Linked DNA regions of Luteolibacter sp. Y139. The protein of the gene in region 1 interacts with the protein of each later gene in a pairwise test. Links are inferred from orthologs where the notes say so. Each region holds a gene or a part of one and is shown in the gene's direction. Other genes may lie near its edges. The genes, in order: recJ and topB.

Evidence for each region.
Region 2: the proteins of recJ (region 1) and topB interact in binary tests that used the Escherichia coli proteins (3 or more experiments, as listed by UniProt). The link is inferred for Luteolibacter sp. Y139 from one-to-one orthologs.

The regions. Positions count from the first base shown.
Region 1 is NZ_JBBUKT010000009.1:167,546-174,448, forward strand. What follows is about bases 2,626-5,509. They hold recJ (single-stranded-DNA-specific exonuclease RecJ), read left to right. Parts: upstream 2,626-3,160; coding sequence 3,161-4,858; downstream 4,859-5,509. Other genes in these bases: WKV53_RS20705 (hypothetical protein), read right to left, coding at 2,626-3,043; WKV53_RS20715 (aminoacyl-tRNA deacylase), read right to left, coding at 4,865-5,326. Also shown: WKV53_RS20700 (transglutaminase-like domain-containing protein), read left to right, coding at 1-1,441; more of WKV53_RS20705, read right to left, coding at 1,472-2,625; lpxK (tetraacyldisaccharide 4'-kinase), read left to right, coding at 5,768-6,903. UniProt on the Escherichia coli protein: Single-stranded-DNA-specific exonuclease.
Region 2 is NZ_JBBUKT010000008.1:195,197-202,321, reverse strand. What follows is about bases 2,426-5,531. They hold topB (DNA topoisomerase III), read left to right. Parts: upstream 2,426-2,771; coding sequence 2,772-5,291; downstream 5,292-5,531. Other genes in these bases: WKV53_RS19505 (hypothetical protein), read left to right, coding at 2,426-2,644. Also shown: DNA-processing protein DprA, read left to right, coding at 1-1,023; WKV53_RS19515 (hypothetical protein), read left to right, coding at 1,086-1,499; WKV53_RS19510 (hypothetical protein), read left to right, coding at 1,625-2,104; more of WKV53_RS19505, read left to right, coding at 2,177-2,425; WKV53_RS19495 (M50 family metallopeptidase), read left to right, coding at 6,244-6,963; WKV53_RS19490 (sulfite exporter TauE/SafE family protein), read right to left, coding at 6,970-7,125.

The DNA.
Region 1 (6,903 bases):
GGTCGCCTCCATCGTGGCCGATGCCTGGGGTGCCGACCGCGAGAAGGCGGAGAAGTATTTCAACCTCGCGCTCGCCTGTGGCGTCGTCTTCGACAAGGGCGAGATCACTTCCCAACTGAAGGACGAGGAAAACTCGTCGGGCGTGATCCAGCCGATCCCGCGTTACTCGTGGTACGTCGAGAAGAGCGAGAAGGGCAAGCTGGTCACTTCCATCAACAAGATCAGCGCCCGCGATCTCGTGTGGGTCGTCTGCGCGCCGGTGCCGGAGCGCGAACTCGAGTGGGCCGTGACCAAGATGCATCTGAGCCGGAAGAGCTGGGGCAATGCCTACGGCATGATCGAGTATCTCATGGAGCGCGCCGTGAAGGGCATCAACCCCTATGAGGAATACTCCTTCTCGGAGATCCTCAAGGAAGGTGGCATCTGCGGCGATCAGACCTATTTCTCCGTGAACACCGCCCGTGCGCTCGGCATCCCGGCGATCGGACTCGCCGGCGAGACCGACCTCGGCGGCCACGCATGGGCTGCGATTAAGACGAAGGACGATGAGTGGGACACCCACATCGGCCGCATCGGCGGTGCTGCCAATGGCGCCGGTGGCAATCCGCAGGTCGGTGGCTCGATCAGCGAGCAGGAGATCTGGCTGTGGAATGACAAGGCTCAGCAGAGCCGCCTTCAGACGCTCAACGTCTTCCGCTACATGTGGCTCGGCAAGCTGCTGGAGAATCTCTATGAGCCGACTTCGTCCGAAGCGGCGGTGCGCGTGGCCAACCACCTCGGCAAGGCATTCTCCGAAACCTGGCTTGGACTCTACGCCGTGTTGGAGAAGAAGACCAAGGAAGCGAAGGATCCCGGCGCTCCGGATGTCCTCGAAGCGTGGGACGAGTTCGTGGATAGCATGCGCCGCGAGTTCCGCGAGAACCCGCGCATGGCCCAGCTCGCCTCCAAGGCGGAGAGCGAATACCTTTTCCCCTACGCCAAGGAGAACGACGCCCGCCGCATGCTGTCGCGTGAGCGTCGCCGCATCGAACGCGAGGCCGGCGAGCAGAAGGACCTGGTGGCCGATTCGCTCAAGCGTGAGGCCGACCTGATTCACAAGAATAACTCGGCCGGCGCGGCGAAGGAAATTTCCGAACTTTACGACAAGTCGCTGCGCCAATACGGCGGTAGCATCACCGGCTTCAAGCGGATGGCGGAGGACTACTTCTCGTTCTGCAAGGACGACCCGGAAACCGCCCGCAAGGCCGCCCGCGATATCGAGCTCGCCTTCATGCGGGTGGTGGAAACCGGCTCCAAGGATTGGTTCCGCGCCAACACCGAGACCGGCATCTACAAGATGATTTGCGGCTATTACCGCACCGCCGGTGACGAGGCGAAGGCCGTGAAGCTGGAGAAGCGCTACGAACGCCTGCTGCGCGATGCCGAGAGGGGCGCGCTGTGAGTCGAGTTGGGCTCAGCTGACCTGCCGCCACTATGACTTGAGCACCGGTGGCCAGTGAGCGGCTTCCCAGATGGCGGCGGCGAGGGCGGTCATCAGCACATCCAGCTTCTTCGGCCGGAGCTTCTTGCCGCTCTGTTTTTCGAGGAAGAACATCATGTCCGCCGCTGCCTCGCAGAGCGCAGGCTGGCGGGTCTCTTCAAAAATGCGCTGCGCGTAGTCGGCGAGGTCTTCCTGATCGTCGCCGCTTCTCATCCAAGCTTCGTAGCGGGCAAGCATTCGCTCGGTGTCCGGCTCATATCCCGGCGGCTGGTCGGGATGCAGAGCGCCGAGTGCGGCGAGAACGGTGCTTTGCAGCGTCTCCAGCTCGTTCGCATTCAGCTTGTCGGGGAGGTCGTTGAAGGCATCCAGCACATCGGCCAGGCGGATCTCAAGGCGGTTCCAAAGAGCCTCGTCGCCGGTGGCCGCTTGGAGCCGGTCGTCGAGTTCGGGGCTATCCAGCATTTCCTGCGGGGGCAGGGGATCGAGCGGGATCGCGTCGTCGAAATCCGCCTCGTCTTCATCCAGAAAGCCGAGCGGAGGAGGCGGGAGGATCAGCTCCTCAAGGCGTATTTCTCCGAGCAGCAGGTTGGAATCGATGTCCATTCCGACCGTGCGGCGCAGCCGGTCGCCGGAGCGGATGAACTCTTTCAAAAGTCGCACCAATCGCGGACGCAGCACCGGGTCCGCCGCTGCTTCACGGGGTGTTTTGCCACCCAGCTCGGGCTGGGGATGGTCGGCGAGCACCTCGGCTCCGTCGTCCAAGGTCGCGACGCTTGCGCGGAAGGCATCCGGCACCAAATCCAGATCATATTTCGCTGAGGGATCGCGGCGTGCGGATTCGATCGCCCGGAACGACTCGCCCAAGAGAATCATGTGCTCCAGCATCCAGAGCTCACGGCCTTCCGCCGGTGCGCCAAGGTGATCGAGCAGGGCCGCGAACGCTTCCGCAGGATCCTGCGTGCCCATTGCCGGCATCGTGACCGCTCCGCCGCTCAGCCTCTGACCGGTGGGCAGGGCATACACCCAGCCGAGCAGGATTTCGTAGCGATCCACCCGGCTGGCAACGCCCGGGTCGATCACGGCAAAGGTGGGCGATTCAGGGTCCAGCAGGTCCACGGCGTTGCAGGTCAGCTCGTCCACGACGCCCCGGAATTCCAGCAGAGCCGGTCGCAGCGTCTGGAAATGGCCCAGCATCACGGCCTCGTCATTTTTCCAATCCCGGGCGAAGCCCTCGGCCAGCCACTTCGCCAGCCGTCCTTCACCGATCAGGTGCCAGGTGAGGAGTGCCTGGGTGGTAAAATCGTCGCCCTGGTTCATCGCGTCGGCCATTTCACGGACCTGCGATGGCGTCAGTTCGGCGATCAGCTTCCGGCCGAGCAGACCGAAGACCTTGGCTTCCAGCGCTTCGAAATGCTCGGCGTGGTTGGCGGCAGCGAAGGGATTGTGCGGGCAGGTCACCGGGCAGGCGATGCTGCTATTCCGGCCGCGTCCACACTCTTCCGGAGTGATCTCGCCGCCCTTGGCGGGGCAATCCCGCTGTTTTTTCCGTTTCGCCTCACCCATGGCGGGAGGCTGTGGCTGGCCTGCCGCAGGGTCGATGCCAAATCGCCGTTAGTCCGGCTGACGGACATGCGGGCTTGAGTGGCACGCTGGGCGCTGACTAAGGTCCGCAACACCCGAATGCGCGCTCCTCCCGCCGACTGGATTCTCCGCGGCGACCCTTTCCACTCCAATGGAAACGGTCGGGGCCACGCCTTTCCAGCCATCCTGGAGCATTTGATACGCCAGCGGGGCCTCCCGGCTGGTGACGATCTCGAAACCTTTCTCCGCCCGAAACTGCGAGATCTGGCCGACCCTTTTGAGGTCACGGAGATGCGGCCGGCCGTCGAGCGCATCCTCCGCGCAGTCGATCGGGGCGAAAAGGTCTGCATTTACGGCGATTATGACGTGGATGGCGTCACCTCGATCGCGGTGATGCGCCGCCTGCTTCACGCCTATGGGCTGGAGCCACGGCATTTCATCCCGCGGCGTAGCAGTGAGGGCTACGGGCTGAGCTGTGCCGCGCTGGCCCGCTGCATGGTCGAGGGCCCGAAGCCGGACCTGCTGATCGCGGTCGATTGCGGCACCGTTTCGCTGGATGAAATTGCCGCCCTGCGGTCCGATGGGGTCGACGTCATCGTGGTGGATCACCACGAGCCCAGCCCCCGTGGCCGCCCGGACGTGGTCGCGCTGGTAAATCCCAAGTGCGGCAGTGGTCCGACCTATCTGTGCGCCGCCGGCGTCTGCTTCAAGCTGGCCCACGCCATGGTCAAGGAGCGGCCGGCACCGAATTTCGATCTCAAGGAACTGCTTGAACTGGTGGCGGTTGCGACCATCGCTGACATCGTCCCGATGATCGGGGAAAATCGCCTGCTCGTCCGCCACGGGCTCAAGCGCCTGCCGCTGACCCTCAATCCGGGCCTCCAGGCACTCCAGGAAGTCTCGGGCATGAATGGCAAGGCGACCTCGATGGACGTCGGCTTCCGGATCGGCCCGCGCCTGAATGCTGCCGGCCGCATGGACGTGCCGGAAGACGCGCTGGCTACCCTGCTGACCGACTGCAAGAGGCTCGCCCGGACGCTCGCGGAGAAGCTCGACGACTATAACAAGCGCCGCCAGACTCACGAGACCCAGATCCGTCGCGAGGCGATGGAGATGCTGATGGCGACTTTTGATCCGGTAAGGGACCCCGTCATCGTGCTCGGCTCACGGACCTGGCATCCCGGCGTCGTGGGCATCGTCGCGTCGCGGCTGATGCGGCAATTCCACAAGCCCACGTTTGTCGTGGCCATTGATGCCGAAGGTGTTGGCAAGGGCAGCGGACGTAGCATCGAGGGCGTCTCGCTGGTTCAGGCGATCAATGCCTGCCGCGGGCACCTGCTCGCCGGCGGTGGTCATGACATGGCGGCCGGTCTCTCCATTGCCGAGGACAACATGGACGCTTTCCGCTCGGACTTCGCCGACTTCGTCCTGAGCAATACCGCCCCGGAGCAGCGCCAGCCCAAGTTGTGCGTGGATGCTGAAATCTCCTTTGATCAGCTCTCGCTGGAATTCCTCGCCGACTACGAGCTGCTCCAGCCCTTCGGCAATGGCAACCCGCAGCCGATCTTCATGGCCCGCAGCGTCCACCTTAGCCGCCCGCCGGTGCACATGAAGAACCAGCACCTGCGCCTGAACCTTCGCCAGGGCTACCACGAGCAGGATGCCGTCTTTTTCGGTGGCGGCGAAGTCGCCCTGCCTGATCCGCCGTGGGACATTGCATTTACCATCGACCGCAACTGCTTCCGCGGCCGGACGACCTTGCAGATCATCATCCAGGACGTGCGGGCGGCGCAGTGACCTGAATCACACCGTCAATCTCGCTACCCGCGGCCTCACCAGCCGCTCGTAGTCGTGCCATGACATCTTGATCAGCTCGATATGCGAGCCGGCGTTGAAGACGATCTCTCCTTCCGCCGCCAAGTCCGGGGAGACGTAGGTGGACATGTCGTAGAGATTTCCAAAGGGCGGCATCGCCCCGGGCTCGCAGTCTGGGAAGCGGCGCTTGAAAAGATACTCGGGAGCCAGCTCCACATCATCGGTAGCGGCCAAGTCGTGCAGTTCTTCCAGCCTTAGCCGTCGGTTTGACGGCACCACAGCCATGGCCAAAGCCCCGTCGAGCGTTACCATGACGGTCTTTGCCAGGACGTCGGGAGGCACATGGGCATTCCGTGCGATCTCGGCAGCCGTGAAAGCAGGTGAGTGGGTGATGGTGATGTATTTGACGTTCCTCGCGTCGAGGAAGGCTTTGAGTTTTTTCGATAGCATGGCGGAACCCTCGCTTTCCATGGGCCGGATGCTCGCTCTCTGGTGGAGGGCATCGCGGCGGGTTGAAAATCACGCGGCTGACCGGCATTGCGCGGGGACCGTGAAACGTCTGTCCGACCGCATGTGAATCTAACCACCGGTAAGCCCGGTCCCTGCATGGGTCAAATGACACCCGGGCAAAACGAACAACGCCTGCACCGGTGAACGGAGCAGGCGTGAGGAAAGAAGTGAGCCGGGCGATTTTTCCAAGTCATCGCTCATCCTCTTCAGGCTTTGCGATCTGATTCCGACTCGGTTCGTCCGGCTCTGGGAAGACTGGTCGCACTGCTCGGAAATCACGCAACGTGTTTCTTCGATCTTTGCGGAGATTTTTTCGTGGCGGGTGTGGGCGTCATCCAGTCTTGCCTCCCATGGCGGTTCCGGGTTCCGCTGGCTGTGCCGATGAAGGAAACGCTGGCCGAACTTGAGCGTTGGGGCGCCGACGTGATCTTCGGTCGCGCCAAGGGCTTTCGCGCCAGCATGATGCGGCTCGCGATGAGCCTGCTCTCCGGCGTTTATCGCGGCGTGGTCCAGGCGCGGCTGCTCGTTTACCGGCGTCGCTGGCGACAGCAGCATCACCTCGGCACGCTCGTCGTCAGCATCGGCAACCTCACGGTGGGTGGAACGGGAAAGACACCAGTGGTCGAGCTGCTCGCCCGCACCCTGCGCGATGAAGGCCGCCGGGTCGCGATCCTCAGCCGCGGCTACAAGAGCCGCCGCCTGAAGACTCCCCAGAATTGGAAGGACAAGGACGGCAACAAGCTGCCCGCCGAGAAGATGCCGAAGGTGGTCTCCACCGGTCGGGCGCTCCTGCTCGACTCGAAGTTCGCCGGTGACGAGCCCTTCATGCTCGCTCGCAATCTCAACAACGTGGCCGTGGTCGTGGACAAGGACCGCGTGAAAGGCGGCCGCTTCGCCGTCGGCCAGCTCGGCGCGGACACGTTGGTGCTGGATGATGGCCTCCAGTATCTCCACCTCGCTCACGGCATCGATATCGTGCTGGTGGACCGCAGCGCCCCCTTTGGCACCGGCGCGATCCTGCCACGCGGCACCCTGCGCGAACCACCGCGCAATCTCTGCCGCGCCAGCTACATCCTCATCACGAAGTGCGATGGCACGTCAAATGACGCGCTCATCGAACGCCTCCGCCGTTACAATCGGGTCGCGCCGATCATCGAGTGCACCCACGGCCCGCGCTATCTTGAGGAAGTCTTCACCGGCGAGCGCCAGGAGCTCGATTTCCTGAAGGACAAGTGGACTGCTGCGATCAGCGGGATCGCGGTGCCGGAAGGCTTCGAGCGTAGCGTGGAGAAGCTCGGTGCGCGCGTGGAAATCCGCCGGCGCTTCTCCGATCACCATCGCTTCTCACGCCGCGAGATCGACAAATTCATGGAGCGCTGCATCGAGCGCGACATGGAGCTGGTGGTCACCACCGAAAAGGACGCCGTGCGTTTTCCGAAGCCGAAGGAACTCACCGTGCCGATCTATTTCCTCCGCATCGAGGTGGAGATCCTCAAGGGCCACGATGCATGGAGTGA
Region 2 (7,125 bases), on another replicon or contig:
CGATTTGATTCCGCCGAGGACGTGCTCAGCGCGACGAAGGACAAACTGATGCAGGTGGATGGCATCGGAGCGGAAACAGCGGGCATTCTCCTGAAATGGCAGGATCACGCCGATCCTTCGAAGGAGCTGCTAGAAGTGAAGCAGCGCGGGCTTTCGCTGGTCACCCCTGCGGATCCCACGTTTCCCCCGGCATTGCGACAGGCTTACGATGCGCCTCTTTTCCTCTACGTCTGGGGGAAGTTGGAAGAACGCGACCGCCATGCGATCGGCGTGGTCGGCACGCGGCGCATCACTCACTACGGCCGCGAGGCGACTAAGAAGCTCTCCTATCAACTCGCGCACGCCGGGTTCACGATCGTGTCCGGCCTGGCCCGTGGTGTTGATACGGTGGCGCATGAGGCGGCGCTCGCTGCGGGCGGCCGCACGGTGGCGGTGCTGGGCTCGGGATTGGCCAAGCTCTTCCCCGCCGAAAACCTCGGGCTTGCCGAGAAGATCGCCTCCGGCCATGGCGCGGTGGTAAGCGAGTTCCCGCTTCACACCGCGCCGGACAAGCAGACCTTCCCGCAGCGAAATCGCATCGTGGCCGCATGGTCGGAGGCGCTGCTGGTGACCGAGTGCCCGGCGTGGTCCGGCTCGCTGATCACCGCGAATCTCGCCAGCGACTACGGCCGGCCGGTCTATGCCGTGCCGGGGCCGATCAATGCGCCGACCTCCACCGGCTGCAACAAGCTGATCCGGGACGGCGCGACGCTGGTGATGGACGCCAGCGACATCGCCGACGACCTCGGCGAGCTGCCCTTCGCCCGGCAGTCATCCGTCAAGGAAGCCGACAGCCAAGCCGTGCCCGAGCTTCCGCCGGAGGAGGCGAAGGTTTTCTCGGCACTCGGCGAGGGAGAATCGGGCGTGGACCGCTTGATCGAACGGACCGGACTGCCCGCCCAAACGGTCTCGGCCACGCTCATGAAGCTGGAGATGCGGAGGTTGGTCCGGGCGCTGCCGGGGTTCCGTTACGTGAAGCGATGAATTCGACGCAGTCATCGCTCTTCAGGCGCTCGATCTTTGTTCTCTTCTTGGGATGGCCGGGAATGATCCTCTGGCTTTGCGGCTTTGTCACCTTCATCGGCAGCGTCGCTGCCACGTCGGTCGGCTTGGACATCTTTTGGCCTGACGGAGCAATCCACATTGGAGCATCGGCGGCGGTTTCCTGCGTTGGCTTCCTGATGTTCCACGCCGGCAGATTTCTCACCGGGGCGCACTACGAACTCCTTCCCACCAGACGACTTCCCGCACTCATCGGCTACCAATTCACGGCGTTTCTGCTCGGAGGAATCTTCATAGGTTGCCTGTCTGGCCTAGTAGTCGACCTGTTCAGCGGAACCTTTGATTTGCGACTGGCCGCCATGATCCTCGTCGCCGCCTCGGGTTGCATTGCCATTACCGTGTTTTACCGTTCCCACAGAAAAAAATGGGTCTCGGAAGAGAAGGAAGAACGCTTCTGAAACCACCCACCTGCCGGGCGATCCGGGTCCATTTCCGCAAATTTTTCCCTACGGGATCCTAGCCGGTCTCAGGAAGCCGTTGCCAAGTTGCCCCCGGCCCGCCTAGCGCCTTACCATCAGACGCCATGCCTCCGTTTGTCCGCGCCATCGCATTCCTCCTCATCGGGATTCCCGGCGGCCTCATGTGGATTGTCGGGATGGTCTCTTGCCTCTTCTCCTCTTGGGCGCTCGTGAAATGTCCGCCCGGCGAGCAGCTCCCGGCGCTCATTTTTTTGGCAGGATCAGTCGTCTGCTCTGCGATCGGCTTCGCCATGGTCGCCACCGTGGAGATGATCAATGGCGGCAAGCGGTATCGGATGCCACGTGCGAGGCTCCCCGGCTATCTCGGCCTCGAGCTACTCGAGGGGTTGCTGGCCGTCGCAGTCGTGGGCGGTGCCCTCGCCGCAATGTGCTCGCTTGCGGACAAAAAAGCGATGCTCTGCTTGGTTTGGACGTTATTTGAGGCAATCATGATTCTCTTGCTGGTGACAACCCACCGAACCCTCCGGTCAAAGGGGAGCATCTGGCGCGCGGAATCGACTTCCCCGATTGGCACCGGCAGCTAGGAAGGAGGGCCCGGGATGGACAGGATCGAAGAAATAGAAGCACCAGTCGCGATGCCGCGCGCGATTCGGGTCATGGCCACCATGCTGCTCGGCCTGCCCAGCGTGCTCATGTGGCTGGGAGGCCTCTTCGCCACGATGGCGAGCATGGTTTACCTAATCGCCATGCCCTCGGCAGGACGGCTCATCAGCTTGAAATGGCTCTGGGCATCCCTCATGACAAATCTCATCGGCTATACGATGGTAGCAACGGTCTCGTGGCTGAATGGTTCCCACCACTACCGGATGCCGGGCCACCGGCTGCCAGCCTATGTGGCCATGGAAATCCTCGATCAGCTCCTCGCCGCGGTCTCGGTGGGGTTTTTCGTCCTGTCCATGATTTCCCTTTTCACCGGGGAGCCGGCTTTCCCGCTGCTCTGGATCTTGTTTTCGGTGTCGGGATTCGTCCTTTTGGGGTTCTCCATGCGATTGAGGACGAAATTGGCGAATGGCTGGCGGGACGAGCTTCTGGCGGGCCCGGAGGGAGCAAAACCGCTGTATTAATAAGGGGAAATGCCGGCGGGCAAAATTTTCATCCCCTACGGGGATTGGCCGCCGGTTTCAGGAATGCCCTTGCCAAGTTGGCCCCGGCACGTCTAGTGCGTCGCCGTCGACCGACCTGCCGAATTTCATGGGTAAAATCCTTATCATAGCTGAAAAGCCCTCCGTGATGACCGACCTGAGCAAGGCTTTGGCCAAGGCTCTGGGGAAGTTCGAGAAGGAGGGATCCGGCCGTGATTCGTGGTTTGAGAACGACAACGCGATCATCACCTCGGCCGTCGGCCATTTGGTCGAATTGCGCATGCCGACCGGCCCGAACGGCAAGAAACTGCCTTGGAAATTCGAGGTTTTGCCGGCGATTCCCGACCGTTTCGAGCTCGATCCAATCCCGGATTCCGAGGCCCGATTGAAACAAGTGCTCAAGCTGGCCAAGCGCAAGGATGTCGACCAAGTCGTCAATGCCTGCGACGCCGGCCGCGAGGGCGAGCTGATTTTCCGCTACATCATGGACATCGGCGGGATCCAGAAGCCGGTGAAACGGCTGTGGATGCAGTCGATGACCAACCAGGCGATCATCGATGCCTGGGAAAAACTCCGCTCCGACGAGGAAATGCGCCCGCTGGCCGATGCCGCGAAGTGCCGCTCCGAGTCCGACTGGCTGGTCGGCCTGAACGCGACCCGCGCCCTGACTTGCTTCCGCTCCCGCCACGGTGGCTTCAACATCACCGCCGCCGGCCGGGTCCAGACGCCGACGCTGGCGATCCTGTCCGCCCGTGAAGCCGAGATCCAGGCCTTCAAGCCGAGCGCCTATTATGAAGTGCACGCCACCTTCGGCGTCGCTGCTGGCGACTACCTCGGCAAGTGGATTGACGAGGCTTTCAAGCGGAACGAAGCCAACCCACACGGCCGCCCGGAGCGGATTTGGGACCTGACCGCAGCGGAGGCAGTCAAGGCCCGCTGCGATGGGAAGACCGGCACCGTTTCCGAGGAGAAGAAGGCGCAGTCACAGATCTCCCCGCAGCTTTACGACCTGACCACGCTGCAACGCGAGGCTCCGTTCACCGCAAAGGGCACGCTCGCCATCGCCCAGGCGCTGTACGAGAAGCACAAGATGATCACCTACCCTCGTACCGACTCCCGCTACCTGCCGGAGGACTACGGGGACACCGTGCGCGAGACCTTGCGCGACATCGCCAGCTCCGACCTCGGCGTGGCGAAATACGCCCGGGCCGTGCTTGATGGGAAACAGGAGAGCGGGCCGCGTTTCCACAAGTCGAAGCGCGTGTTCGATTCGAAGAAAGTCTCCGATCACTTTGCGATCATCCCGACCGGCAAGTTCGTGAAGCTCAGCGACACCGAGGAGAAGCTCTACGACATGATCGTGAAGCGTTTCATCGCCGTGTTCTTCCCGAGCGCGGAGTTCGAGCAAACCACCCGTCTGACCCGCATCGCGACCGGCGACATCACGGACACTTTCAAAACCGAAGGCCGCGTGCTGGTGAAGCCCGGTTACCTCGAAGTCTACGGTCGCCGCCCCGGTGTCGCTTCCGGCAAGGACGAGCTCACCCAGGTCGCTGCCGGTGAGAAAGCCCCGGTGAAGGAAATCGAGGTGAAGCACGAGCAGACCAAGCCGCCCGCCCGCTTCACGGAATCCACGCTTCTTTCCGCCATGGAAGGCGCCGGCAAGCTCGTCGATGACGAGGCGCTGGCCGAAGCCATGTCCGAGCGCGGCCTCGGCACGCCTGCCACCCGCGCAGCGATCATCGAAGGCCTCATCGCGCAGAAATACATCGTCCGCGATGCCCGCGACCTGCACGTCACGCCGAACGGCATGCGGCTGATCCACATCCTGAATGAGATGCAGATCGCCGGCCTGACCTCGCCCGCCATGACCGGCGAGTGGGAGTACAAGCTGCGGCAGATGGAACACGGCCAACTCCAGCGCGCCGCGTTCATGAAGGAGATCGAGGACTACACGAAGGACATCGTGGTCCGTGCCAAGTCTCTCGCTGCCGAGATCAAGAATCGCGCCTTCCCCGACCTCCAGGCCACCTGCCCGAAGTGCGGGACCGAGGGACTCAAGCAGACCGACGAATCCTACGAGTGCCGGACGCCCGACTGCGGCTTCAAGGCGAAGAAGTACATCGCCGGCCGCCTGATTTCGGAAGACGAGGCACGCGAGCTTTTCAGCAAGCGCCTGGTCGGCCCACTGGAAGGCTTCAAGAGCAAGTTCAACAAGCCCTTCGATGCGGCGCTGGAGCTCGACGACAAGTTCAAGATCAACTTCGTCTTCGGCGACAAGGACGAGCCCGATGTGGAACTCACCGACGAAATGATCGTCGGCACGGCATCGCTGGCGGATGGCCGTCAGGTGAAGATCTACGGCACGGAGAAGGCCTACTTGATTCCCGAGCTGAAGACCAAGAAGGACCCCGAAGGTGTGCGCATCGGCAAGACCATCCTCCAGAAGGAAGTCCCGCAGGAGCAGGTGGTCAAGATGCTGGCCGAGGGCAAGACCGAGCTGATCAAGGGCTTCGTCTCGAACAAGACCAAGCGCGGCTTCGATGCTTTCCTGACCTTCTCCCTGGCCGACGGCAAGGTAGGCTTCGAGTTCCCGCCGCGTGCGCCGAAGGCGGCGAAGGGAAGTTGAGCCTGGCCGGTCGTTCGGATGGCGCGCGGAAGCACTCCGCTAATCCGGTATGCCTATAGGCGGAATTAGCGGAGTAGCGGAATTCGCACCTCCCTGAAGATCCTTCGGTTTTCCTTTAGCCGAAGAATTGTGTCCCTCCAGTTGGAAGGAATCCCCCACTTGATCGCCGCCCACATTGCCGGTGCGGTCCGCACCCAGCCGGAACGACGCAGTCGTCCCGCTACCATCTGCGGGAACCCCGCGATTCGAAGCACATGGTGGGCAATGGGAGAATTCCGCATTACGCGATCACGGTATTGTCGTGATCTAACGACTCCGGCGTTGGCCCGATTTTCGCTCTGACGACGCCTGAGCTCCGCTTCCGTTCAAAATCCGCCGATTTTGGACCTCACACGGGCTCTATAAGATTCACTTGAATCAAACATCTACAGCAGGTCGACATAATCTAACATTTAACACACCTTAATAAAACACTCGGAAACCCTTATTCCACGTGGAATCAAGGCCTTGAAATACCTCATCCCCGGGAATATCGGCCTCCCGTCATCATATACCATGCAAGGCTTTTTCTCTCACAAAAACGTCTTGCTAGTTAAACCATTCTCCCCTCTACTCCGCCCGTCCCTCACCGGACACCCGAGCGAAAGGTTCCCCCCAGCCCGCCGCGAAGGAACATATGGACTGACCGACGGATTCCCCCCAATCCCGAGAGAAGTTCCGAGACACCCGGCAGCTTGATTCCCCCCGATCCACGCCGCCGACTTCCCCCCCGAAGTGTGTGTGTCGACCGTGTCAGCCGCCCGGCGGGTCAGCTCCCCGATCCGCCGGGCGGACTGCTCCGGAAAATCCAGCCGCCCTTTGCCGGGCGGCTTTTTTTGGCCGGGTGACCTTTTTAGCCGAGGCGGGCGCGGCCCTTGCGCCGGGTGGGGATCCGGTCTTTCCTCCGGCGCCCATGGTCCGTTTCACTCTCTTCGGCGTCCCGGTTGAAATCCAACCGTGGTTCTGGCTCGCCACCGCCTACTTCAGCGGAGGCCTCTTCAGCGCCACGCCGGAGGCGATGCAGTACGTGCTGATCTTCGTCCTCGCTGCCACGATTTCGATCCTGGTTCACGAGTTCGGTCACGCCCTGACCGGCCGACGGCTGGGCGGTGGCTACGCGACGATCCAGCTGTGGGCTCTGGGCGGCTTGGCCACCAACCATGGTGGACGATTCACGCGAAGCGGCCGATTCTGGATGATCGCCGCAGGCCCCGGGGCGGGCTTTCTCCTGGGGGGCCTGATCTTCGTGATCCTTGTGTCCATGTTCGGCGTTCACGACGCCGCCACCTTCGCGGGTTTCTCGCTATTCGGAATTACCGACTCTGCCGTCTCCTCGGAAACGATGGAGTTCATTCAGAACCGCCCGCCGCTGATGTCGCTGCTCAACAGCATGCTGTGGATCAACTTCTGGTGGGGAATCCTCAACCTGTTGCCGATCCTGCCCCTGGACGGCGGCCAGATCGCCCAACTGTTCGTGACGCCGCAGAAGCGGGCCTTCCAAATCAGTGTGGCGACGGCGGTGGCCGCAGCCATCCTGGGATTCGTGTGGCGGGACTCCACCTACACGATCTTCTTTTTCGGCTACCTCGCCTGGAAGAACTACCAGGCGATGAAGGAGTATCACTGGCAGTGATTCGACTCACGCCAGCAGCAGGCGGGCGGCGACGAGGAGCGAGAAGACGATCACCATCCACTCGAAGATCCGCTGCGAGACGCGCTGGACCAGCCACTTGCCAACCCAGATCCCGACGAAGATGGCAGGCAGGCACTTCAGGTTGTCCAGCAAGGTGGCCCG